Regions from separate parts of the Streptomyces sp. NPDC006733 genome, predicted to be linked through region 2. Evidence: riboswitches for the same ligand, from Rfam matches in the RefSeq annotation. Region 2 holds a riboswitch; each other region holds the start of a gene.

The links. A riboswitch is a leader RNA that binds a small molecule or an ion and turns the genes downstream of it on or off. The one in region 2 is predicted to bind cyclic di-AMP.
Region 1: linked by a shared signal. The riboswitch ahead of ABZ721_RS03490 (LysM peptidoglycan-binding domain-containing M23 family metallopeptidase) and the one ahead of ABZ721_RS24190 (M23 family metallopeptidase) in region 2 are both predicted to bind cyclic di-AMP.
Region 3: linked by a shared signal. The riboswitch ahead of ABZ721_RS16470 (NlpC/P60 family protein) and the one ahead of ABZ721_RS24190 (M23 family metallopeptidase) in region 2 are both predicted to bind cyclic di-AMP.

What each region holds. Positions count from the first base shown of each region.
Region 1 covers NZ_JBEYJD010000002.1:273,991-281,322, forward strand. The annotation lists gene ABZ721_RS03480 (AAA family ATPase) at 1-1,192, shown strand, start outside; gene ABZ721_RS03485 (cupin domain-containing protein) at 1,233-1,580, shown strand; gene ABZ721_RS03490 (LysM peptidoglycan-binding domain-containing M23 family metallopeptidase) at 1,733-2,731, opposite strand; cyclic di-AMP (ydaO/yuaA leader) riboswitch at 2,737-2,916, opposite strand; gene ABZ721_RS03495 (GNAT family N-acetyltransferase) at 3,240-4,247, opposite strand; gene ABZ721_RS03500 (uridine kinase) at 4,262-4,924, opposite strand; gene ABZ721_RS03505 (hypothetical protein) at 5,204-5,398, shown strand; gene ABZ721_RS03510 (hypothetical protein) at 5,539-7,152, shown strand; gene ABZ721_RS03515 (PLP-dependent aminotransferase family protein) at 7,185-7,332, opposite strand, start outside.
Region 2 covers NZ_JBEYJD010000028.1:19,399-26,730, reverse strand. The annotation lists gene ABZ721_RS24200 (pitrilysin family protein) at 1-960, shown strand, start outside; gene ABZ721_RS24195 (pitrilysin family protein) at 957-2,348, shown strand; cyclic di-AMP (ydaO/yuaA leader) riboswitch at 2,549-2,707, shown strand; gene ABZ721_RS24190 (M23 family metallopeptidase) at 2,723-3,562, shown strand; gene ABZ721_RS24185 (GntR family transcriptional regulator) at 3,740-4,441, shown strand; gene ABZ721_RS24180 (HPr family phosphocarrier protein) at 4,611-4,892, opposite strand; gene ABZ721_RS24175 (GNAT family N-acetyltransferase) at 5,063-7,332, shown strand, end outside.
Region 3 covers NZ_JBEYJD010000016.1:94,594-101,925, forward strand. The annotation lists gene ABZ721_RS16455 (peptidoglycan DD-metalloendopeptidase family protein) at 1-175, shown strand, start outside; gene pcrA (DNA helicase PcrA) at 264-2,717, opposite strand; cyclic di-AMP (ydaO/yuaA leader) riboswitch at 2,943-3,117, shown strand; gene ABZ721_RS16465 (C40 family peptidase) at 3,123-4,283, shown strand; cyclic di-AMP (ydaO/yuaA leader) riboswitch at 4,423-4,588, shown strand; gene ABZ721_RS16470 (NlpC/P60 family protein) at 4,586-5,638, shown strand; gene ABZ721_RS16475 (DUF4129 domain-containing protein) at 5,643-6,626, shown strand; gene ABZ721_RS16480 (hypothetical protein) at 6,623-7,108, shown strand; gene ABZ721_RS16485 (MoxR family ATPase) at 7,288-7,332, shown strand, end outside.

The DNA of each region.
Region 1 (7,332 bases), on a different contig from region 2:
GGTGGCGCCGGTGGCCCGCTTCATCAGCGCCGCCCTCGGCCCGCCCACCGGCGGCGGACCGCCGGACCTGACCGCCGCCGTGACCGCCGCCCGCGCCGCCGGATCCCGCGACCCGCGCGACCTGATGCTGCTGTGCGGCGCCGGGCTGGCCGTCGGGCAGGACGACGAGGCACACGAACTGGCGGCGGCGCTCGCCGCCGAGAGCCGCGCACTGGGCGGCATCGGCCGGCTGCCGACCGTGCTGTTCTTCCAGGCCGAGGCCGAGGTGTTCGCGGGCCGGCACCGGGACGCGCTGGCCACCGCGCAGGAGGCGCTGCGGATCGCCGGGGACACCGGGCAGCAGCAGTGGACCAGCCAGTTCAGCAGCGTGCTGGCCTACCTGGCGGCCGTCGAGGGCGACGAGGAGCGCTGCCGGCGGTACTGCGACGACGCGCTCGCCGTCGTCGCCGGTACCGCGATGCCGCCCGGCGCGCCCTGGTCGTACTGGGCGCAGGGCACGCTCGATCTGGGCCTGGGCCGGGCGCAGGCGGCCCTCGACGGGCTGGAGCGGCTCACGCGCGAACCGCTGCGGCACCACTTCTGCGCCACCCGCAGCATCCCCGACCTCGTCGAGGCGGCCGTCCGGCTGGGGCTCGGCCCGCGCGCCGCCGAGCCGTTCGCCCGCTTCGAGCGGTGGGCGGCCCGTACGCGGCAGCCCTGGTGCGACGCGCTGGTGCTGCGCTGCCGGGCGCTGCTCGCCGCCGACGCCGGCTCGGACGCCGAGGCCGAGGCGCACTACACGGCCGCGCTGCGGCTCCACGACGAGCACCGCCGCCCGCTGGAGCACGCCCGTACCGCGCTGCTGTACGGCGAGTGGCTGCGCCGCGCCCGCCGCAAGAGCGAGGCGAGCGGCCACCTGCGGGCGGCGCTGGACGTGTTCGAGCGGCTGGGCAGCCGTCCCTGGGCGGAACGGGCGGGCGGCGAACTCGGGGCGACCGGCACGGTGGCCCCGCAGAGCCGCGAGCCCGGGGTGCTCGCCGGGCTCACGCCGCAGGAGCTGCAGATCGCCCGGCTCGCCGGGCAGGGCCTGTCGAACAAGGACATCGCGGCCGGGCTGTTCCTCAGCCCGCGCACCGTCGGCTACCACCTGTACAAGGCGTACCCGAAGCTCGGCATCGCCTCGCGCGGCGAACTCGCCGCCCTGTTCGAGTGATCGCCCACGACCCGGGGGGCCGCCGGGAGATGCTGGTCGGATGAACGCACCTGATCAGGCTCTCCGGGCACCGGGCAGGGTGCTCGCCCTCCACGTCGACGGCGTCCCCGCCACCGAGATCGGGCCCGGCATCCTGCTGCGCGAACTGCCGGGTCCCGCCCCGTTCAGCTTCTGGGTGGTGGACTTCGCACCGGGCTCGCGGTGGCCCGGCGTCGACGTGCACGAGACCGTCGGCGAGGGCTACTACGTGGCCGAGGGCGAGGTCATCGAGGGCGACCGGCGGCACGGCCCCGGCACGTACGTCCTGCTCGGACAGGGCTCCAGCCACCAGCCGCGCTCCGAGACCGGGGCGCGGGTGTTCGGCTACAACCACCCGGCCGCCGGCTGACCGCGCGGGCCGCTCGTGCCGTCCGGGCGTTCGTGCGGCAGCAGCCCCGCACCCCGGGAACGCCGCAGTGCCCGCCCGGGATCAGGTCCGGGCGGGCACTGCGGCGTCGCGCGAGGCGTCGCGGGACAGGTCGTACGGGTCGGGCGTACGGGTCAGACGCTCACGCCGTGCTCGCTGAGGTACGCGACCGGGTCGATGTCCGAGCCGTACTCGGGGCCGGTGCGGATCTCGAAGTGCAGGTGCGGCCCGGTCACGTTGCCGGTCGCGCCGGACAGGCCGATCTGCTGGCCCGCGCTGACGGTCTCGCCGGCCGAGACGGACAGCGAGGACAGGTGCGCGTACTGCGAGTACTTGCCGTCGCTGTGCTGGATGACGACCTGGTTGCCGTAGGCGCCGCCGTCGCCGGCGGAGACCACGGTGCCGGCCGCGATGGCCTTCACGGTGGTGCCGGTCGACACGACGAAGTCCACACCGGTGTGGTAGCCGCTGGACCAGCTGGAACCCGACTGGTGGTACGGGGTGCCGATGCCGGCGCCCGAGACCGGCGCGGTGTAGCCGGACGAGGAGGAGGACGACTGCTCCGACGACTGCGAAGAGGACTTCGTGGACGCGTCGCTCTTGGTCTCGGTCTTCTCGGCCTTCTCGGCCTTCTGGACCGGAGCCGCCTTCTTCGTCTCCGTGGAGGACGAGGAGGAGGACTTCGAGGAGGACTTCGGCGCCGCGTCCGCGGACGGGGCGGAGTGCTTCGGCGCGGCGGCCTTGGCGCCCAGGGCCAGCGTCTGGCCGGGGTGAATCAGGTCCGGGTTGCCGCCGACCGTCTCCTTGTTGTCGGAGTACAGCTTCTGCCAGCCGCCGTCGACGTGGTGCACGTCGGCGATCTTCGACAGGCTGTCGCCGCCGACCACCTGGTAGGACGTGCCGGTGCTCTTCGCGGGGGCGGTCTTGGCCACCGGAGCGGCCTTGGCCACCGGCTGCGCGGCAGCGGCGGCGACGTGCGCGGCGGCGTGGGTGCCCGCGCTGGTGTCGGCGGCGAAGGCGTTCGAGGACATGGCCAGCGGCAGCGCGAGAGCGGCGCCGCCGGTGCCGGCCGCGACGCAGATGCGGGTGAGCCGGGTCATGCGGGAGCTGCGGTGCTTTCCCTTTGCGGGCATGGGGGAGTTCCTCTCCTACGCCGGCGAGGTGAGCTGTCGGGTTCGGGCTGGAGATGCCCGGCCGCGGCACGCACCGCCAAAGGCGCGGCGTACTGCGACTTCACCCCAAGCCGTTCCGCGATTTCCGGGAACGGCACTTACCTGGGTCCCCCGCTCCTGCCGTAGAAGTTTGGTGTGTGGATCACCGGGCAGCGGCAGGACTAGGCGTTCCACCCGGTGGGACCCCGCGGGCATTCGACCCGTGGGAGAGCCGAAGCTAAACGAGCGACCGAGCTTCCGGCAACATTCGCCGGGTGAGCCGCATATCACGTGCATAAGCGCCCGCTCGTCTTTGTGACCGTGAGTCGGCCGACCCGATCCGAGCGTGTGCGATTTCTTGACTATCCGTGAACGGAAAGGCCGGAGGCGTTATCAGGCGCCCGTATCGGAAACGCACCGTGGAGAAGTCCGCAGCTGTGCGTGGCCCTTGTGTGAGCCCGGTCACCCGGCGGTCCCGCCGTGAGCGCCGTCACGTGCCGAGCGGCGCCTGCGCGGGGGCGTTGCGGGGGTCCAGGACGCGGCTGAGGCGGTGGGCCGCGACCCGGAAGCCCACCGCGGGCCAGTGCCCCGACGCCAGCGGCGAGGCGGAGTGCCAGCGCGCGCCGATGTGCCGGTAGTCGTGGTCGTACGCCCAGGCCACCGCGGTGGCCAGCAGGATCCGGCTGACGCCCTCGCCCCGCGCGGACGGCTCGACGTACGCCTCGGCCAGCTCCACGCAGGCGTCGGGGGTGACCGGGCCCGCCGCGGCCGGGGCGAGCAGGACCATGCCGATCTCCTCGCCGCCGCGGCCGGCGATCCAGGCCGCGCTGCGGGGGTCGGAGAGGGTGCCGGTGTAGCGGGTGCGCAGCGCGGCCAGGGCGGCGTCTGACTGCGGCAGGAACATCGCCGACTGCCGCTGGTGGCGCGCGGACTCCGCGGCCATCCGGCCGATCTGCGGCAGGTCGCCGGGGCCGGCCCGGCGGATGCTCAGCCCGTCCACACCGCGCGGCTGGCGGCCGCGGGGCTTGACGGCCATCAGCCCGTACATCTCCTCGAACCCGAAGCCCAGCCGGCACCAGTCCAGCGCGGCGGTCTCGGACGCCGGCAGCTCCACGTAGTGCACCGGCCGCCGCTGGGCGACGAGCCGGGCGGCGGCCTCGGCGTAGAGGGCGAGCAGGGCCGCGTTGTCGCGCTGCCCCGGCGCCAGGGCGTACCCGCCGTGCCGGACCACCGCGGAGCGCGGGTGGCTGCGGAGCGCGGCGGGGGTGCCCTCGTCGAGGTCGAGCGGCGAGGCCGCGAGGTAGCCGACGGGTCTGCCGCCGCTGTCGCGGGCGAAGTACGCCTCGGTGTCCTGCTCCGCGAGCAGTTTGCCGAGCAGCTCCTCGCCGGTGGGGGCGCCCGCCGGCCGGCCCTTGCGGGCGTGTCCGGACCAGCGGTCGTACAGGGCGGCGGCCTCGGGTATGTGCTCGGCGCTCATCGGCGCGATCGCGAACGTCATGGTGGGTGGCGACGCTAGCCGTCCGCGCGGTCCGGCGGCAAGGGATGTCCGCTCCACGCCGGGTGCCGGGGGTCGTCGGCGTGCACGAGGACGTCCGCGGCCTCCGCCGGACGGACCTCGTCGGCGTACCGGTCGAAGGCGGGGAGCATCCAGCGCTCCTCGTCCGGGGTGCGGCGGGCCAGGGCCGCGGCGGAGAGCCGCAGATGGACCGTCAGGTCCAGGTCGAGCCCCTGGCCGAGCAGCAGTTGACCGTCCAGCAGCAGGACGCCGCCGGGCGGCAGTTCGACGTATCCGGCCCGGGTGGAGCGGTCGGTGGCCGCGTCCCACAGCGAGGGCAGTACCCGGCCGCTGCCGCCGGGCGCCAGCGGGTCGAGGACCTCGCGGCGCAGCGCGCCGGTGTCCAGCCACAGGTCGTAGTACGCGTCGGCGTCCTCGCGGCCGTACTCGAAGCGCAGCGAGGCCGGGCGCCAGAAGTCCGCGGCGCGCACCCGCAGCACGCGGTGGCCGCGGGCGGGCAGTTCGGCGGCGAGCGCGTCCGCCAGGGCGGCCGGCTCCGCGGCCGGAGCACCGTCGACGGCCACCCGCAGCCACGGGGCGCCGGCGGTGGGGGTGAGGCCGGCCGCCCGGTCGGCGAGGGTCTCGGCCAGCCGGGTCCAGGTGATCGGAGTCAGCCGCATGAGCGGCATCGTCGCACACGGCGCGCCACGTCCTGGCCAGGGTTCGCCGAGGTCACTCGGCCGTCCGGGCGACGTGGCTGCGCCATCGGTGTGGCGGCCGACATGACGCGCGACGGATGCGGCAAGGCTCGCGCCGAAGTCGCTCCGGCGGGCTTCCGAAGCGACCATTCGGGGGGAATTTCCTACAAATCACCCGTTTACCACTTACCACTACCTATTACTTTTTGTGAGCCTGGAAGAACTCATGGTGACCGTCCCCATCACCCAGGAGAAAGTCCAATGATCCTGTCCATCTCCGGTGTCGTCCTTCTCGGCATCATCGCCTTCCTGTTCTTCCGCAAGGACGGCCTGAAGGTCTCCCACCTTCTCGTCTGCTCCCTGTTCGGCTTCTACCTCGCGGGTACCGGCATCGCCCCGAGCATCAAGGCCGGCGGAGCCAGCCTCGCGAGCCTGCTGGGCGGAATCAAGATCTAGGCCGTCCGCGACGGCAGCCCCACGGGGCCCGGGGCGCATGCCGGCGCTTCCGGGCCCCACCCTCGTCCCCCCGACCCGCCACCCTCCCGCGAACCCACCCACAGGAGCCGTCCGTGGCCAGGCGCCCCCTCCCCAGCATCCTGAGCAGCAGGCCGTCCTTCGCGGCCATCGCGAGCGTCAGGCCGTCGCTCACGCGCGGCCGCGAACTGGCGCGGACCGCCGCCGACAGCGCCACCGACGTGCTCCATCCGCTGATCACCATCACCCGGGGCATGCGCCTGCAGGCCGGCTGGGCCCGGAGCTGGTGGGCCCGCACCCCCAAGGACCGGCGCGGTCCCGCGCTGCTGCTCTGCGGCGCCGGGGTCGTCGTCGTCACGCTGATGCCGTACGGCCCGCTGCTGGCGCTGGGCGCGCTGCTGGCCTGCGCCGGCTGGATGGGCCGCGACCGCACCGCCCCGGCGCCGACCGGGCCCAGCGAGGCCGAGGCCGGCAGGCTCCAGACGCTGTACGAGGCGCTGGTGCCGTACCTGTCCGACCCGGACGACCCGGCCCCGCTCTACGCCCGCGACGGCAGCTGGGACAGCGCCTTCAGCGAGTACGCCTTCGAGGGGGGCCGGCTGGCCCGCCTCCACCTGCGCTACCCGGCGTACTTCACCGACGGCGAGCCCGCGGCGCGCGCCCGCGTCGAGCAGCTGCTGCACGCCAAGGCGGGCCGTGGCCGCGAGTACCGGTTCGACTGGAACGAGGAGGAGAACCACCTCACCCTCCTCGCGCTGGCGCCGCTGTCCCGCGGCATCACCGCCCAGCGCTTCGTCACCGCGCCCGGCGAGACCGTGCTGGGCTTCACCGACGCCGAAGCCGTCCAGCGCACCGTCCCGGTCGTCGACGGCGACGAGGTCCGCGACGCCCCGCCCGTCGTCTGGCGGACCGGGCCGCGTGCCACCGAGCCGCACCTGCTGGCGCTGGGCCGGCCGGGCTCCGGCACGACCGGCCTGCTGCGGTCGATCGCCCTGCAGGCGCTGTGCCACGGCGATGTCGTCGTCATCGACGGCAGCGGCGGCGGCGAGTACGCCTGCCTGGTCGGGCGCCCCGGTGTGCTGGCCGTCGAGAGCGGCCTGGCCGGGACCTGCGCCACCCTGGAGTGGGCCGCGCACGAGACGGAGCGGCGGCTGATCGCCGTCAACCGGGCGCGCCAGGCCGGGCGGGCGGCGCCGGAGGACACCCGCCGCCCGCTGTGGATCCTGGTCGACCGGCCCACCGCGCTCACCCAGCTCGCCCACGCCGAGGGCCGCCCGGACCCCCAGCTGCTGCTGGACGTGCCGCTGCGGCACGGGCGCACCGCCGGCGTGGCGGTCGCCGTCGCCGACCAGCTCGACGCCGCCGAGGTGCTGGCCCCGGCCGTCATCGCGCACACCCGCGCCCGGGTGCTGCTGGGCGCGCTCGACGCCGAGCACGCGCGGGCCGTCCTCGGCGCACCGCAGGGCACCACCTCGGCGGCCGAGATGCCGCCCGGCCGCGGCTACGCCCGGCTCGGCACCGGTCCGGTGCTGCGCCTGCAGGTCCCCGCCACCCCCGACCCGTACGACGAGGAGACGGGCGCGGCCGAGCGCGAGGCGGTGCTGGGCCTGCTCCCCGCGGCCGACTCCCCCGCCGACGCCCTGGAGCACCGGCCGGAGCCCGAGGCGGACCCGGAGCCCGACCTGGTGCCGCTGCAGGAGCCGCCGGTGCGGCCGACGGCGGACCTGGAGCGCTGACACCGCCCGCCCGCAGGGCGGGTCCGGGGGCGTCAGGCCACGAAGAGGCCGGCGCCCTCGGCGTCGGAGCCGCCGCCGGAGCGCACGATCCGGGCGGCGGCGGCCAGCCGGGACACGGCCTCCTCGGCGGTGGCGCCGCCGACCGTGAACGGCAGCCGCACATAGGACTCGAAGGCCCCG
Region 2 (7,332 bases):
GAGAGCCTGGAGAACCAGCGCGACGTCGTCAAGAACGAGCGCCGCCAGCGGTACGACAACGTGCCGTACGGCACGGCCTTCGAGCGGCTGACCGCGCTGGCCTACCCGGACGGCCACCCGTACCACCACACCCCGATCGGCTCGATGGCCGACCTGGACGCGGCCTCCCTGGAGGACGCGCGGGCCTTCTTCCGCACGTACTACGCGCCGAACAACGCGGTGCTGGCCGTGGTCGGCGACATCGACCCGGAGCAGACGCTGGCGTGGGTCGAGAAGTACTTCGGCACCATCCCCGGCCACGACGGCAAGCCCACCCCCCGCGACGGGTCGCTGCCCGACGTGATGGGCGGGCAGCTGCGCGAGGTCGTCGAGGAGGACGTGCCCTCCCGCGCCCTGATGGCCGCGTACCGGCTGCCGCACGACGGCACCCGGGAGTCCGACGCGGCCGACCTGGCGCTGACGGTGCTCGGCGGCGGCGAGTCGTCCCGGCTGCACAACCGGCTGGTGCGGCACGACCGCAGCGCCGTGGCGGCCGGCTTCGGCCTGCTGCGGCTGGCCGGCGCCCCGTCGCTGGGCTGGCTGGACGTCAAGGCGTCCAGCGGCGCCGAGCTGACCGACATCGAGGCGGCCGTCGACGAGGAGCTGGCCCGCTTCGCCGCCGAGGGCCCCACCCCGCAGGAGATGGAGCGGGCCCAGGCCCAGCTGGAGCGCGAGTGGCTGGACCGGCTCGCGACCGTGGGCGGCCGGGCCGACGAGCTGTGCCGCTTCGCGGTGCTCTACGGCGACCCGCAGCTGGCGCTCACCGCCGTCCAGCGGGTGCTGGAGATCACTCCGGAGGAAGTGCGGGCCGTCGCCGCGGCCCGGCTGCGCCCCGACAACCGAGCCGTCCTGGTCTACGAGCCCACCGGCTCGCCCGACGAGGCGGCCGAAGAGACCGAGCAGGAAGGCGCGGACCAGTGACCGACGTCGCCGCGACCATGACGTTCCACCCCCAGCCGCAGCCCGGCGCCCCCAAGCCGTGGGCCTTCCCGGCCCCCGACCGCTCCACGCTCGGCAACGGGCTGACCGTGCTCACCAGCCACCGCCCCGGCCAGAAGGTCGTCGCGGTGGAGGTGCTGCTGTCGGCGCCGCTGGACGCGGAGCCCGAGGGCCTGGACGGCGTGGCCACGATCATGGCCCGCGCCTTCTCCGAGGGCACCGACAAGCTCACCGCGGAGGAGTTCGCCGCCGAGCTGGAGCGCTGCGGCGCCACCCTGGACGCGCACGCCGACCACCCGGGCGTCCGGGTCTCCCTGGAGGTCCCGGCCTCCCGCCTCGACAAGGCCCTCGGGCTGCTGGCGGACGCCCTGCGCGCCCCGGCGTTCCCGGACAGCGACGTCGAGCGGCTGGTCAACAACCGCCTCGACGAGATCCCGCACGAGCTGGCCAACCCGGCCCGCCGCGCCTCCATGGCGCTGTCCGCCGAGCTGTTCCCCGCGCACCTGCGCTGCTCCCGCCCGCGCCAGGGCACCGAGCAGACGGTGGCGCGGATCGACGCGGCGGCCGTCCGGGCGTTCTACGAGGCGCACGTGCGCCCCGCCACCACCACGGCCGTCGTCGTCGGCGACCTGACCGGCATCGACCTGGTCGCGCTGCTGGACGAGACGCTCGGTGAATGGACCGGCTCGACCGCGCAGCCGCGCCCGCTGCCGCAGATCACCTCCGACGACACCGCGCGCGTGGTGATCGTGGACCGGCCGGGAGCGGTGCAGACGCAGCTGCTGATCGGCCGCACCGGCTCCGACCGGCACGACCCGGTCTGGCCGGCGCAGGTGCTCGGCACGTACTGCCTGGGCGGCACCCTGACCTCCCGCCTGGACCGGGTGCTGCGCGAGGAGAAGGGCTACACGTACGGCGTGCGGGCCTTCGGCCAGGTGCTGCTGTCCACCCCGGAGGGCACCGGCGCCTCGCTGCTCGCCATCAGCGGCTCGGTGGCCACCGAGGTCACCGGACCCGCGCTGGCCGACGCCTGGCAGGTCATCCGCACCCTGGCGGCCGAGGGGCTGACCGACGACGAGCGCGACGTCGCCGTGCAGAACCTCGTCGGTGTCGCCCCGCTGCGCTACGAGACGGCCGCGGCCGTCGCCGGCACGCTCGCCGACCAGGTCGAGCAGTTCCTGCCGGACGACTTCCAGGCGCAGATGTACGCGCGCCTGGCGCGGACCGGCACCGTGGAGGCGACCGCCGCGGTGGTCAGCGCCTTCCCGCCGGAGCGCATGGTCGTCGTCCTGGTGGGCGACGCCTCGGCGATCGAGGGGCCCGTCACGGAGCTGGGCCTCGGCCCGGTGAAGGTCATCGCGGCCGGCTGACCGGCTCCGGCCGCGACAGCCGGCGGAACCCCGGCGCTCCCCTTGGGACGCCGGGGTTCCGGGCGTTTTGGATCTTTATCGGCCCGCAAACCGTCCTTGTGGCGAACGCAACAAATCACCTGATCTGTTTGGCGTAACCCGGGCGGTCCGATTAGCGTCCTCCTGCTGCCCGTCACCATCCGCCGCGTCCTGCGGCAACCGGGCAGTGATCGCCGAGTCCCCGTCAGGCGCGAGCCTGGGGAGCCGGGGACCCACGTCCCTGGGGTGAATCGGGCCGACCCCGCCGTGCGGGGCAGCCCGTAGGAGACCTTCCTGCTCCGAACCCGTCAGCTAACCCGGTAGGCGAGAAGGAAGGAAAGGATCTCGCCGCACCCATGGCGTTCAACGTTCTGCCCGCGCCCAGCGGGAAGCACCGCCGTCCCCGTCGTGCCGCTCTGCGCACCGGGACCACCCTGGCCGGCGTCGCGGTCCTGACCGCGGCCGGCACCTTCGGGGCCACCGCCGCCACCGCGCTCTCCACGCCGGGCGACGTCGCTCCCCAGGCGATCGAGGACATCGCGTTCGCCCGCGCCGTCACCGCCTCGGACAGCCTCGCCGACTCCCTCGCCGCCCAGGCCGCCGCCCAGCACAAGGCGGCCGACGAGACCAAGCGCAAGGCCGCCGAGGCCAAGCGCAAGGCGGACGAGGCGAAGCGGCTGGCCGACGCCGCCGCGAAGAAGGCCGCCGCCGAGGCGAAGGCCAAGGCGGACCGCGAGGCCGAGCGCGTGGCCCAGGCCCGCGCCGCCCGTGACGAGGAGCGCAGGAAGCTCAACTCCTTCGTGCTGCCCGTCGACAGCGGCATCGGCACCGAGTACAAGGTCGCCGGCTCCATGTGGTCCTCCGGCTACCACACCGGTGTCGACTTCACCGCGTCCACCGGCACCCCGGTGCACGCCGTCGGCGCCGGCACCGTCGTCACCGCGGGCTTCGACTCGGCCTACGGCAACAACGTCGTGATCCGCCACAGCGACGGCATCTACACGCTCTGCGCCCACCTGTCCTCGCTCAGCGTGTCGGTCGGCCAGACCGTCACCACCGGCGAGCAGATCGGCCTGTCCGGCGCGACCGGCAACGTCACGGGACCGCACGTGCACTTCGAGGCCCGCACCACGGCCGAGTACGGCTCGGACATCGACCCCGAGGCGTACCTGCGCTCGCACGGCGTCGCCATCTGATCCCTCCCGGATCCCAGCACTCCCGTCCCCCCTCGAAGGCCCCGGCTCCCCGCCGGGGCCTTCGTGCTGCCGTGGCGCGGTGCCGCCGTGCTGTCCAAAAATAATCCATGAATTCTGGACTGCGGTCGGAATCGCGGATGTGCTGGAATAGAGTCGCCGAAGAATACGGGGAAATGAATGGAGACCGGCGATGCGGAATCGGGTGTGAACGGGACGGACGGCGCGGGGCGCCGTATCTCCGCACAGGTCGTGTGCACCGCGATCCGTGACGACATCGTCGGCGGTTTCTACCCGCCGGGCAGCCGGCTCACCGAGGAGCTGCTGGCGAGGCGCTACGGCGTCTCCCGGGTCCCGGTGCGCGAGGCGCTGCGCACGCTGGAGTCCGAGGGGTTCGTCAGGACCCGGCGGCACGCGGGCGCCTCCGTCGCGGAGCCGACGGAGCAGGAGGCGGCCGACCTGCTGGAGATCCGCGGGCTGCTGGAGCCGCTGGGGGCCGCGCGGGCCGCCCAGCGGCGCACGGACGCCCACCTCAAGGTGTTGCGCGGGCTGGTGCGGCTGGGCCAGGAGCGGTCCCAGCAGGGCCAGCTGTCGGACCTGCCGTCGCTGAACGGCTGGTTCCACGAGACGCTCGCCCAGGCCTCGGGCAGCGCCACCCTGGCCGCCCTGCTCACCCAGCTGCGGCACAAGATCGCCTGGGTGTACGGCGAGGGCGAGCCCGGCCGGGCCGTCGAGTCCTGGGAGGAGCACGGCGCCATCGTCGACGCGGTGGCCCGCGGCGACGCGGAGCGGGCCCGCAGGATCTCCGCCGGACATGTGGAGCGCGCGGTCGCGGTGAGAACTCCGAAACATCCTGTATACGCGGCGCGCCGGAGGAATTAACAATGGCGCCGTATACAAGTGGGCAGAATTATCGGCGCTCGGAAACGGAGCCGGAAACGTACTCTTCAACGCGCCCGGAAACGGCGCGCGGAATGGAAAAGGCGGGGCCGCGTTATCCCGTCGGACAACGCGGCCCCGCCCATTCCCGCACGGGCATGCGCCCAGGGGTTCAGACGGCCTCGGGGAGCTCCTCGAGACCCTCGGAGACCAGCTTGGCCAGCCGGTCGAGTGCGGCGTCGGCGCCCTCGGCCTCCGACGCGAGCACGACCGGCTCGCCGCCCTGCGCGCCCAGGCCGAGCACGGCCAGCATCGAGGCGGCGTTGACGGCGTTGCCGTCCGCCTTCGCGATCGTCACCGGGACGCCGGCGGCGGTCACCGCGCGGACGAAGAGTGAAGCGGGGCGGGCGTGCAGGCCCTCGGCCCAGCCGACGGTGACACGGCGCTCAACCATGGTGTAGCCCTTCAGGTCGTTCCTGTTGTCTAGACCAGTTTCGCACGGGGAGAAGACTGCTCAGACACCTCGACGCAGCTCAGCCTGCCCGCTGCGGGGAGCCGACGCCAGACGGACGCGCCCGGACAGCATCGAGCCGGCCGGGCGCACGAGGTCGCTACCCTGACCCCATGACGACTCCGGCCTCCCGCCCCTATCCGGTGCACTGGGAAGCGGACGTCGTCCTGCGCGACGGCGGCATCGCCCACATCCGGCCCATCGGCCCCGACGACGCCCAGCGGCTCGTGGACTTCTACGAGCAGGTCTCCGACGAGTCGAAGTACTACCGCTTCTTCGCGCCCTACCCCCGGCTCTCCGACCGGGACGTGCACCGCTTCACCCACCACGACTACGACGACCGCGTGGGCCTGGCCGCCACCGTCGGCGACGAGTTCATCGCCACCGTCCGCTACGACCGCATCGACGCCGACGGCCGCCCGGCCAGCGGCGACGCGTACCGCGCCGAGGTGGCCTTCCTCGTCCAGGACGCCCACCAGGGCCGCGGGGTGGCCTCGGCGCTCCTGGAGCACATCGGGGCGGTCGCCCGTGAGCGCGGCATCCTGCGCTTCATCGCCGAAGTGCTGCCCGCCAACCGCAAGATGGTCAAGGTCTTCACCGACGCGGGCTACACCCAGCAGCGCAGCTTCACCGACGGCGTCGTCCACCTCGAACTCGACCTGGAGCCCACCGAGGCGTCGGTCCAGGTCATGCGGGCCCGCGAGCACCGGGCCGAGGCGCGCTCGGTGCAGCGGCTGCTCACCCCGCGCTCGGTGGCCGTGATCGGCGCGAGCCGGCGGCCCGGCGGCGTCGGCCGCACCCTGCTGCGCAACCTGGTCGCGGGCGGCTTCACCGGCCGGGTGCACGCGGTCAACAGCTCGTTCCCCGAGGGCGAGAGCACCCTCGACGGCGTCCGCGCCCACCGCACCCTCGCCGGCATCCCCGAACCCGTCGACCTGGCGATCGTCGCGGTGCCCGCCGCGAACGTGCCCGCCGCCGTCGCGGCCTGCGGGGAGAACGGCGTGCAGGGGCTGGTCGTGGTCACCGCCGGCTACGCCGAGGCCGGCCCCGAGGGCCGGGAGCGGCAGCGCGAACTGGTGCGCCAGGCCCGCTCGTACGGCATGCGGGTCATCGGCCCCAACGCCTTCGGCATCATCAACACCGCCGAGGCCGTGCGCCTCAACGCCTCGCTCTCGCCCGAGGTGCCGGCCACCGGACGGCTCGGGCTGTTCACCCAGTCCGGCGCGATCGGCATCGCGCTGCTGTCCGGGCTGCACCGGCGCGGCGCCGGCCTCTCCTCGTTCGTCTCGGCGGGCAACCGGGCCGACGTCTCCGGCAACGACCTGCTGCAGTACTGGCACAACGACCCGGACACCGACGCCGTCCTGATGTACCTCGAATCCTTCGGCAACCCGCGCAAGTTCACCCGGCTCGCCCGGCGGACCGCCGCGAGCAAGCCGGTCGTGGTCGTCAAGGGCGCCCTGCACTCCGGCACCACCCCGGCGGGACACGCCGTGTCCCCGACCCGGATCCCGGACAGCACGGTCTCCGCGCTGTTCCGGCAGGCCGGGGTGATCCGCGTCGACACCGTCACCGAACTCCTCGACGTGGGCCTGCTGCTCTCGTTGCAGCCCATCCCGGGCGGCACCCGGCTGGCGATCCTCGGCAACTCCGACTCCCTCGGGCTGCTCGCCTACGACGCGGCCCTGACCGCGGGCCTGCGGCCGGTCGCGCCGATCGACCTCACCACGTCGGCCGCTCCCGACGACTTCCGCACCGCGCTGGCCGCGGCGCTGGCGGACGACGCGAGCGACGCGGTGCTCGTCACCGCCATCCCGCGGGTCGGCTGCGAGGACGCCCCCGACCCGGAGTCCGGCGACGACCCCGCCCTCGCCCACGCGCTGCGCGAGGCGGCGGCCGGCGCGGCCAAACCCGTCGTCGTCGCCCACCTCGCGCTGGAGACGATGGCCGACCGGCTGGGCGCCCCGGTCGCCCCCGGCGAGGGGCCGGACCGGGCGCGGGTCCCGGCCTACCCCGCCGCCGACCGCGCGGTGCGCGCGCTGGCCGAGGCCGCCGAGTACGCGCTGTGGCGGAAGGGCGCCGGGACGCCCGGCCGGGTCCCGCAGTTCGCGGACATCGAGGAGAGCGCGGCGGCCGCCGACGTGGCCCGGCTGCTGGACGCGGGGGAGAGCGGGGGCGAGCACGGCGTCGTCCTCGACGACGCGGCCACCGCCACGCTGCTGGGGCGGTACGGGATCACCGTGCGGTCCGCGCTGCCCGCGCCCGGGATCACCGCCGCGCTCGCCGCCGCCCGGCGGCTCGGCTACCCGGTGGCGCTCAAGACGACGGCCCCGCACCTGCGGCACCGCGCCGACCTGGGCGGCGTCCGGCTCGACCTCGCCGA
Region 3 (7,332 bases), on a different contig from region 2:
CCTCAGCAGCACCAAGATCCGCTCGGGCAAGGTCAAGGCCGGCCAGGTCATCGCGTACTCGGGCGACACCGGCAACACCACGGGACCGCACCTGCACTTCGAGGTCCGGCCGGGCGGCGGTACCGCGATCGACCCGCTGCCGTGGCTGCGCGCCCACGGCCTCGACCCCCGCTGACCGCTACCACCCGGAAAACACAAGGCTGGGACGGCCGCAGCCGTCCCAGCCCGATCAGCAGCCCGCCGAAAATCCCGACGAACCGCCCTCAGAGCTTCTGCACCGGCGCGTACCGCAGCAGCAGCCGCTTCGGCTTCTCCTCGCCGAAGTCGATCGTCGCCTGCGCCTCGGATCCGCTGCCGCTGACCCCGACGACCGTGCCGAGGCCGAACTGGTCGTGCGTGACCCGGTCCCCCACCGTCAGCGCGATCACCGGGCGGTCGGTCGCCCGCCGCGTCGCGAAGCCCTTGGGGCCGGCCTTCGACCGCGAGGACGACAGCGACGAGGCCGCGGCGGACATCGCCGCCCCCGGCCCGGCCGGCGGGCCGGTCCGCTTCCAGTCGATCAGCGTGGGCGGGATCTCCTCCAGGAAGCGCGAGGCCGGGTTGTACGAGGGCTGGCCCCATGCGCTGCGCATCGTCGACCGCGTCACGTACAGCCGCTCGCGCGCCCGCGTGATGCCGACGTACGCCAGCCGGCGCTCCTCCTCCAGCTCCTTGGCCTGCCCCAGGGCCCGCATGTGCGGGAAGACCCCGTCCTCCATGCCGGTCAGGAAGACCACCGGGAACTCCAGGCCCTTGGCGGTGTGCAGCGTCATCAGCGTTATGACGCCGCCCCCCTCCTCGTCGTCCGGGATCTGGTCCGAGTCGGCGACCAGCGCGACGCGCTCCAGGAACTCCGAGAGGGTGCCGGGCTCCGCGTCCTCCGCCGCCGCCCGCTCCTGCTCGAACTCCAGGGCGACGGCGGCGAGTTCCTGGAGGTTCTCGATGCGCGTCTCGTCCTGCGGGTCCGTGGACGCCTGGAGCTCCGCCAGGTAGCCCGTCCGCTCCATCACCGCTTCGAGCACGGTCGCGGGACCGGCGCCCGACTCGACGATGGTGCGCAGCTCCTCCAGCAGCACGTTGAACTTCTTGACCGCGTTGGAGGAGCGGGCGGCCATGCCGTAGGCCTCGTCGACCCGGCGCAGCGCCTGCGAGAAGGAGATCTTCTCGCGCAGCGACAGGGCGTCGATCATCGCCTCGGCCCGGTCGCCGATGCCGCGCTTGGGCACGTTCAGGATCCGGCGGAGCGGGACGGTGTCCTCGGGGTTCGACAGGACGCGCAGGTACGCGAGGATGTCGCGGACCTCCTTGCGCTCGTAGAACCGCACCCCGCCGACGACCTTGTAGGGCAGCCCGACGCGGATGAAGACCTCTTCGAAGACACGCGACTGGGCGTTGGTCCGGTAGAAGACGGCGACGTCGCCGGGGCGGGAGTCGCCCGCGTCCGTCAGCCGGTCGATCTCCTCGGCGATGTACTGCGCCTCGTCGTGCTCGTGGTCGGCCACGTAGCCGGTGATGACGGGGCCGTCGCCGGCGTCCGTCCACAGGTTCTTCGCTCGGCGGCCCGCGTTGCGCTCGATGACGGCGTTGGCGGCCGTGAGGATCGTCTGGGTGGAGCGGTAGTTCTGCTCCAGCAGGATCGTCGTCGCCTGCGGGTAGTCCTCCTCGAACTGGAGGATGTTGCGGATGGTGGCGCCGCGGAAGGCGTAGATGCTCTGGTCCGCGTCACCCACCACGCACAGCTCGGCGGTGTCGTCGCCGGTGCCGACCAGCTCGCGCACCAGGGTGTACTGAGCGTGGTTGGTGTCCTGGTACTCGTCCACGAGGACGTGGCGGAAGCGGCGCCGGTAGTGCTCGGCGACGTCCGGGAACGCCTGGAGCAGGTGCACCGTGGTCATGATGATGTCGTCGAAGTCCAGGGCGTTGGCCTCGCGCAGCCGCGCCTGGTAGAGCGCGTACGCCTCGGCGACGTGCTTCTCGAAGGGGTTCTCCGCCTGCCGGGCGTAGTCCTCCTCGTCGATCAGCTCGTTCTTGAGGTTGGAGACCTTCGCGCTGAACGACTTCGGCGGGAACTGCTTCGGGTCGAGGTCCAGGTCCCGGCAGACGAGCGCCATGAGCCGCTTGGAGTCGGCCGCGTCGTAGATCGAGAAGCTGGAGGTGAAGCCGAGCTTCTTGCTCTCGCGGCGCAGGATCCGCACGCACGCGCTGTGGAAGGTCATCACCCACATCGCGTTGGCGCGCGCGCCGACGAGGTCGCCGACGCGCTCCTTCATCTCGCCCGCGGCCTTGTTCGTGAAGGTGATCGCGAGGATCTCCCCCGGGTGCGCCCCGCGGGTGCCCAGCAGGTGGGCGATGCGGTGCGTCAGCACCCGCGTCTTGCCCGAGCCGGCGCCCGCGACGATGAGCAGCGGCCCGCCCGCGTGCACGACGGCGGCGCGCTGCTGCTCGTTCAGCCCCTCCAGGAGCTGGGCGGGGTCGACCGCCGGGCGGGCGGCCCCATCCCGGTAGTACGCGTCCCGGCCGCCTTGCGGGGGTCCGTTGAAGCGCCCCCCGAAGAGGTCGTCCGCCGCATCGTCCGGCCCGTGCGCGGAGCCGTGCTCCGGGGGCGGCGGGACGGATTCCGACGCGTGGTCGGGGGCCTGGAGGTCGGCCAGGAAGCTGTCGTCAAAGAGGCTGCTCATCGCCTCCCGAGTCTAGGCGCCCCCACTGACACCTCGTACTCAGCTTGCGGGAGTCCGCCAGGAGCGCTCCGCGAGCGCTCACTCTCCGCTGTCGTACCCGCCCACTGTGCTCACATCACGAAATGGTTTCGGGCCTATCGGACACCGGTCTTCCCACAGGACACGAGTGTTGGCTACCGTGCCGGACCAGACGGTCCGTCCTCCCCTTCGGCAACACGCCGTCACGGACCGTCTCCGCTGAGTGCGGCCGCGAGGCCGCAGCCGGGGACCCATCAGCACCACTGGGGTGAATCGGCCCGCACGGGGCCTCCCGCGAGGGAAGTCCCGCACGGACCGTAGGGCGACCTTCCGACAGCCCGAACCCGACAGCTAACCCGGTAAGCGGTTCACGGAAGGGCTTCTGCCTTGGCGTCGCACCGCAAACCCCGCCCCGGCATCCGCGCAGGGCTGCTCACCACGGCCGGCCCCCGTGCGGCCGTCGGCCTGACGGCGGCGGCCCTGGCCACCGTCACCCTGCTCGGCGAGACGGCGAGCGCGGCACCCGCGCAGCCGCAGCCGCCCTCCATCGAGGAGGTGCAGGCGAAGGTCGACGCGCTCAACCATGACGCGGAGGTCGCCACCGAGCGCTACAACGGCGCGAAGGAGCAGGCCGACCTGCAGAGCTCCAAGGTCGAGACGCTGCTGAACCAGGTCGCGCAGCGGACGGCGGCGCTGAACGACGCGCGGCGGGTGCTGGGCCAGTACGCGGCCGCCCAGTACCGCAGCGGCGGCGTCGACTCGACGAGCACCTTCCTGCTCTCCGACACTCCGCAGGAGTTCTTCGACCAGACGCATCAGATGAAGCGGATGACGGGCAACCAGAAGGACGCCGTCGAGACGTTCCGCGTCGAGCAGGCCACCACGACGCAGAAGCGCGGTGAGGCGGTGAAGGGCCTCGAAGCGCTGAACACGTCACGGACGAAGCTGGAGACGGAGAAGCAGACCGTCAAGGCGAAGCTGGCGGAGGCCCAGCGGCTCCTCAACACCCTGACCGCCCAGGAGAAGGCCCGGCTGGCCGCGGCGGCGGCCAAGAAGGCGGAGGACGACCGCAGGCGCGCCGCCGAGATCGCCGCCAAGGAGAAGGCCGCGCGGGAGGCCGCCTCCAAGGAGGCGGCGAAGGACCCCGGGGGCGACACGGGGACCGGCACCGGCGGATCGTCCGGCACGGGCACCAGCTCGTCCCAGGCGGAGAAGGCCATCGCCTTCGCCCAGCAGCAGATCGGCAAGCCGTACGTGTGGGGCGCCACGGGCCCGAACTCGTTCGACTGCTCGGGGCTCACCCAGGCGGCCTGGAAGGCGGCCGGCATCGACCTGCCGCGCACCACCTGGGACCAGGTGAAGTCGGGCGACCGCGTCTCCACGTCGGAGCTGCGCCCCGGGGACCTGATCTTCTTCTACGACGACATCAGCCACGTCGGCCTCTACATAGGCGACGGCAACATGATTCACGCGCCGCACACCGGCACGGTTGTCAAGATCGCACCCATTACCCAGATGCCCATCTATGGGGCCTCGCGTCCGTCTTGATCCGGACAAGACGGTCACAATAGGTAAGGTAACGATGCGATTTCGCTCACCTTCCGAAGGAAACTTCCCAACAACGGCCCCAGTTGGCTACGGTGACCCGCTAGGCAGATCGTTCCCAAGCCGGCGCAGTGCCGACGGCGAACTGCCTCCGCTGAATGCGGCCGCGAGGCCGGAACCGGGGACCCACACGCAAGACTTGGGGTGAATCGGGGCGAACGTCCGCACAACGGACGCCAGCACCGTAGGGCAGCCTTCCACAGCCCGAACCCGTCAGCTAACCCGGTAAGCGGACCACGGAAGGAATGTCTGCCTTGGCGTCGCACCGCAAACCGCGCCCGCGAATACTCGCCTCCACCGGCCCCCGCGCCATGGTGGGCCTGACCACGGTGGCGCTGGCCACCGTGACCCTGCTGAGCGAGTCCGCGAGCGCCGCGCCCGCGAAGCCCTCCATCACGGAGGTCAAAGCGCAGATCGACGACCTTCGCGAGAAGGCCGAAGTCGCCACGGAGCACGCGAACGCGGCGAAGGAGAAGACCGACCAGCAGCGCGCGAAGGCCGACCTGCTGCTGGCCGAGGTCGCGAAGAAGACGCAGAAGCTGAACGAGGCCCGCGAGACCCTGGGCCAGTTCGCCGCCGCCCAGTACCGCGAAGGCGGCGTCGACCAGACCACCGCCCTGCTGCTCTCCGACAACCCGGAGAAGTTCCTCGAGCAGTCCCACCTCGTGGACCGTGTGTCGGCCACGCAGGAAGAGGCCATCAAGGAGTTCCGCACCCAGCAGACCGCCGCGACGACCGAGCGCACCAAGGCCGCCGCCAGCGTCGCCGACCTCGCCGCCGCGCAGACCAAGCTGGCGGCCGAGAAGAAGAACGCCGCCGCCAAGCTCGCCGACGCGCAGAAGCTGCTCAGCAGCCTCACCGCCGAGGAGCAGAAGAAGGTCAAGCAGCTCGACACCCAGCAGTCCGGCAGCGGCAACAGCGCGTCCTACACGTACAACGGCCCCGCCAGCGGCCGCGCCGCCCAGGCGATCAGCTTCGCCCTCGCCCAGCGCGGCAAGCCGTACGTCTCCGGCGCCACCGGCCCGAACTCGTACGACTGCTCGGGCCTCACGCAGGCCGCGTACCGCTCGGCCGGCATCAGCATCAGCCGCACCACGTACACCCAGATCAACGACGGCCAGCGCGTCTCGCAGTCCGCGCTGCGCCCCGGCGACCTGGTGTTCTTCTACTCCGGCATCAGCCACGTGGCCATCTACCTGGGCAACGGCGAGATCGTGCACGCCCCGCACCCGGGCGGCGTCGTCGAGGTCGGCAAGATGAGCTGGATGCCGTTCGCCGGCGCAGTGCGCCTCGCCTGACCCCTTGGCCCGGATCACCGGTCGGCCGGTCCTCCTGCTCGCCACCGCCGCTGTGGGCGGTCTGGTCCTCGCGGCCGGTGCGCTGCGGGCAGGGGGCGGCCGATCGGTGTTCGACGGCTCGGACGGCTCGGGCCCGCTCTCGTACCACGGCGGCTACCTCGCGCTGCTGGCCCTCGCGTGCGTGGTGGGCGGCGCGCTGCTCGCCGCGCGCTACCGCCGGGCCGTCCAGCACATCGACAGCCCCGACCCGGCCGCCGAACGCCTCAAGGACGCGGCGCTGCCGCTGCTGACCGCCGCCCTCGTCCTGGTGCCCGTCGCCGTGCTCCTCAGCCACCGCAGCGAACCGGCGGGTGCCGAGCCGCGGAACGAGCCGATCCCCACCGCGACGCCGAGCGGGCCGCCCGTCAGCGAGCAGCCGGCACCGCCGTCGGACGCCACCGGACAGCCCTCGGACGGATCGTCCTTCGACCTGTTCCACCTGCTGCTCCTCGTCGGAGCGGCGCTGGCCGCAGCCGTGATCGTCGTCGCGCTCGTCCGCTGGCTGCGCTGGTACCTGGCCGGCCGGTCCGGAGCCGGCCTCCAGCTGATCCCCGGCAGCCCCGACGCCGCCGGGAACGCGCTCGCCGGCGCCGTCGACTCCGGCCGCCGGGCCCTGCACGGCGAGGACGCGCGCGCCGCCGTGATCGCCTGCTACGCGGCGATGGAGACCACCCTCGGCCGGTCCGGGATCGCCCGGCTCGACTCGGACAGCCCCACGGACCTGCTGCACCGCGCGGTCGCCGGCGGCACCCTGACCGGGACCGCTGCCGGGGAGCTGACGCAGCTCTTCCGCGAGGCGCGGTACTCCAGCCACCCGATGGACGACGGCCACCTGCGACGGGCCGGCGCCGCCCTCGACACGATCGCGGCCCAACTGGCCGCCGCGGCACGGGACGCGGAGAGCCCGCAGGACGCCACCGTCGCCACGGCCCCGGCAGGTGACCGGTGACCCCGGGCTCCACGCGCCACACCCTGCTCGTGCTCGGCACGTTCGCGGCCGGCACCGAGGCCGCCCTCGCGCTGGCCGGCGGGCTCGCCGCGGCCGGCACCGGCTTGCTGGTCCTCACCGCCGTCGCCCTGCTCACCGCCCGCTACACGGCCGGCTTCGACTCCCAGGACCAGGGCTACCGCAGACCGGTCCGGCTGCTGGGCAGGAGAACGCCCCGGCTGGGCGACTGGGGCCGGGCGGTCGCCCTGGGGACGTCCGCCGAGAACGGCTGGACCCAGACCCTGCAGCCCGGCGTCCAGCGGCTGTACGCGGCCCGGCTCGCCGAACGGCACGGGATCTCGCTGCTCGCCCAGCCCGAGCGGGCCGCCGCCGTGGTCGGCCCCGAGCTGTGGCCCTGGATCGACCCCCGTGAGCCCGCCCCGCACGGCACCATCCCGCCGCAGGTCCTGCGGGCCGTCCTCGACCGCCTCGACGAGCTGTGACCAGGACCGCCGTGCCCCATCGGAACCACTGAACCGCCGAACGTCCTCCCAGGAGCACCGTGACGACCATTCAGCCGGCCCAGCCCATCGACCGACCCACGGAAGCTCAGGCCACCGTCGACCGACCCGCCGACACCCATCCCGCCGGTGCCCGCCCCGTCACTCCCGCGCACCCGGCCCTGACACCGCGCGAGGCCGGTGAGCGCGCCCGCCAGGTGCTCGCC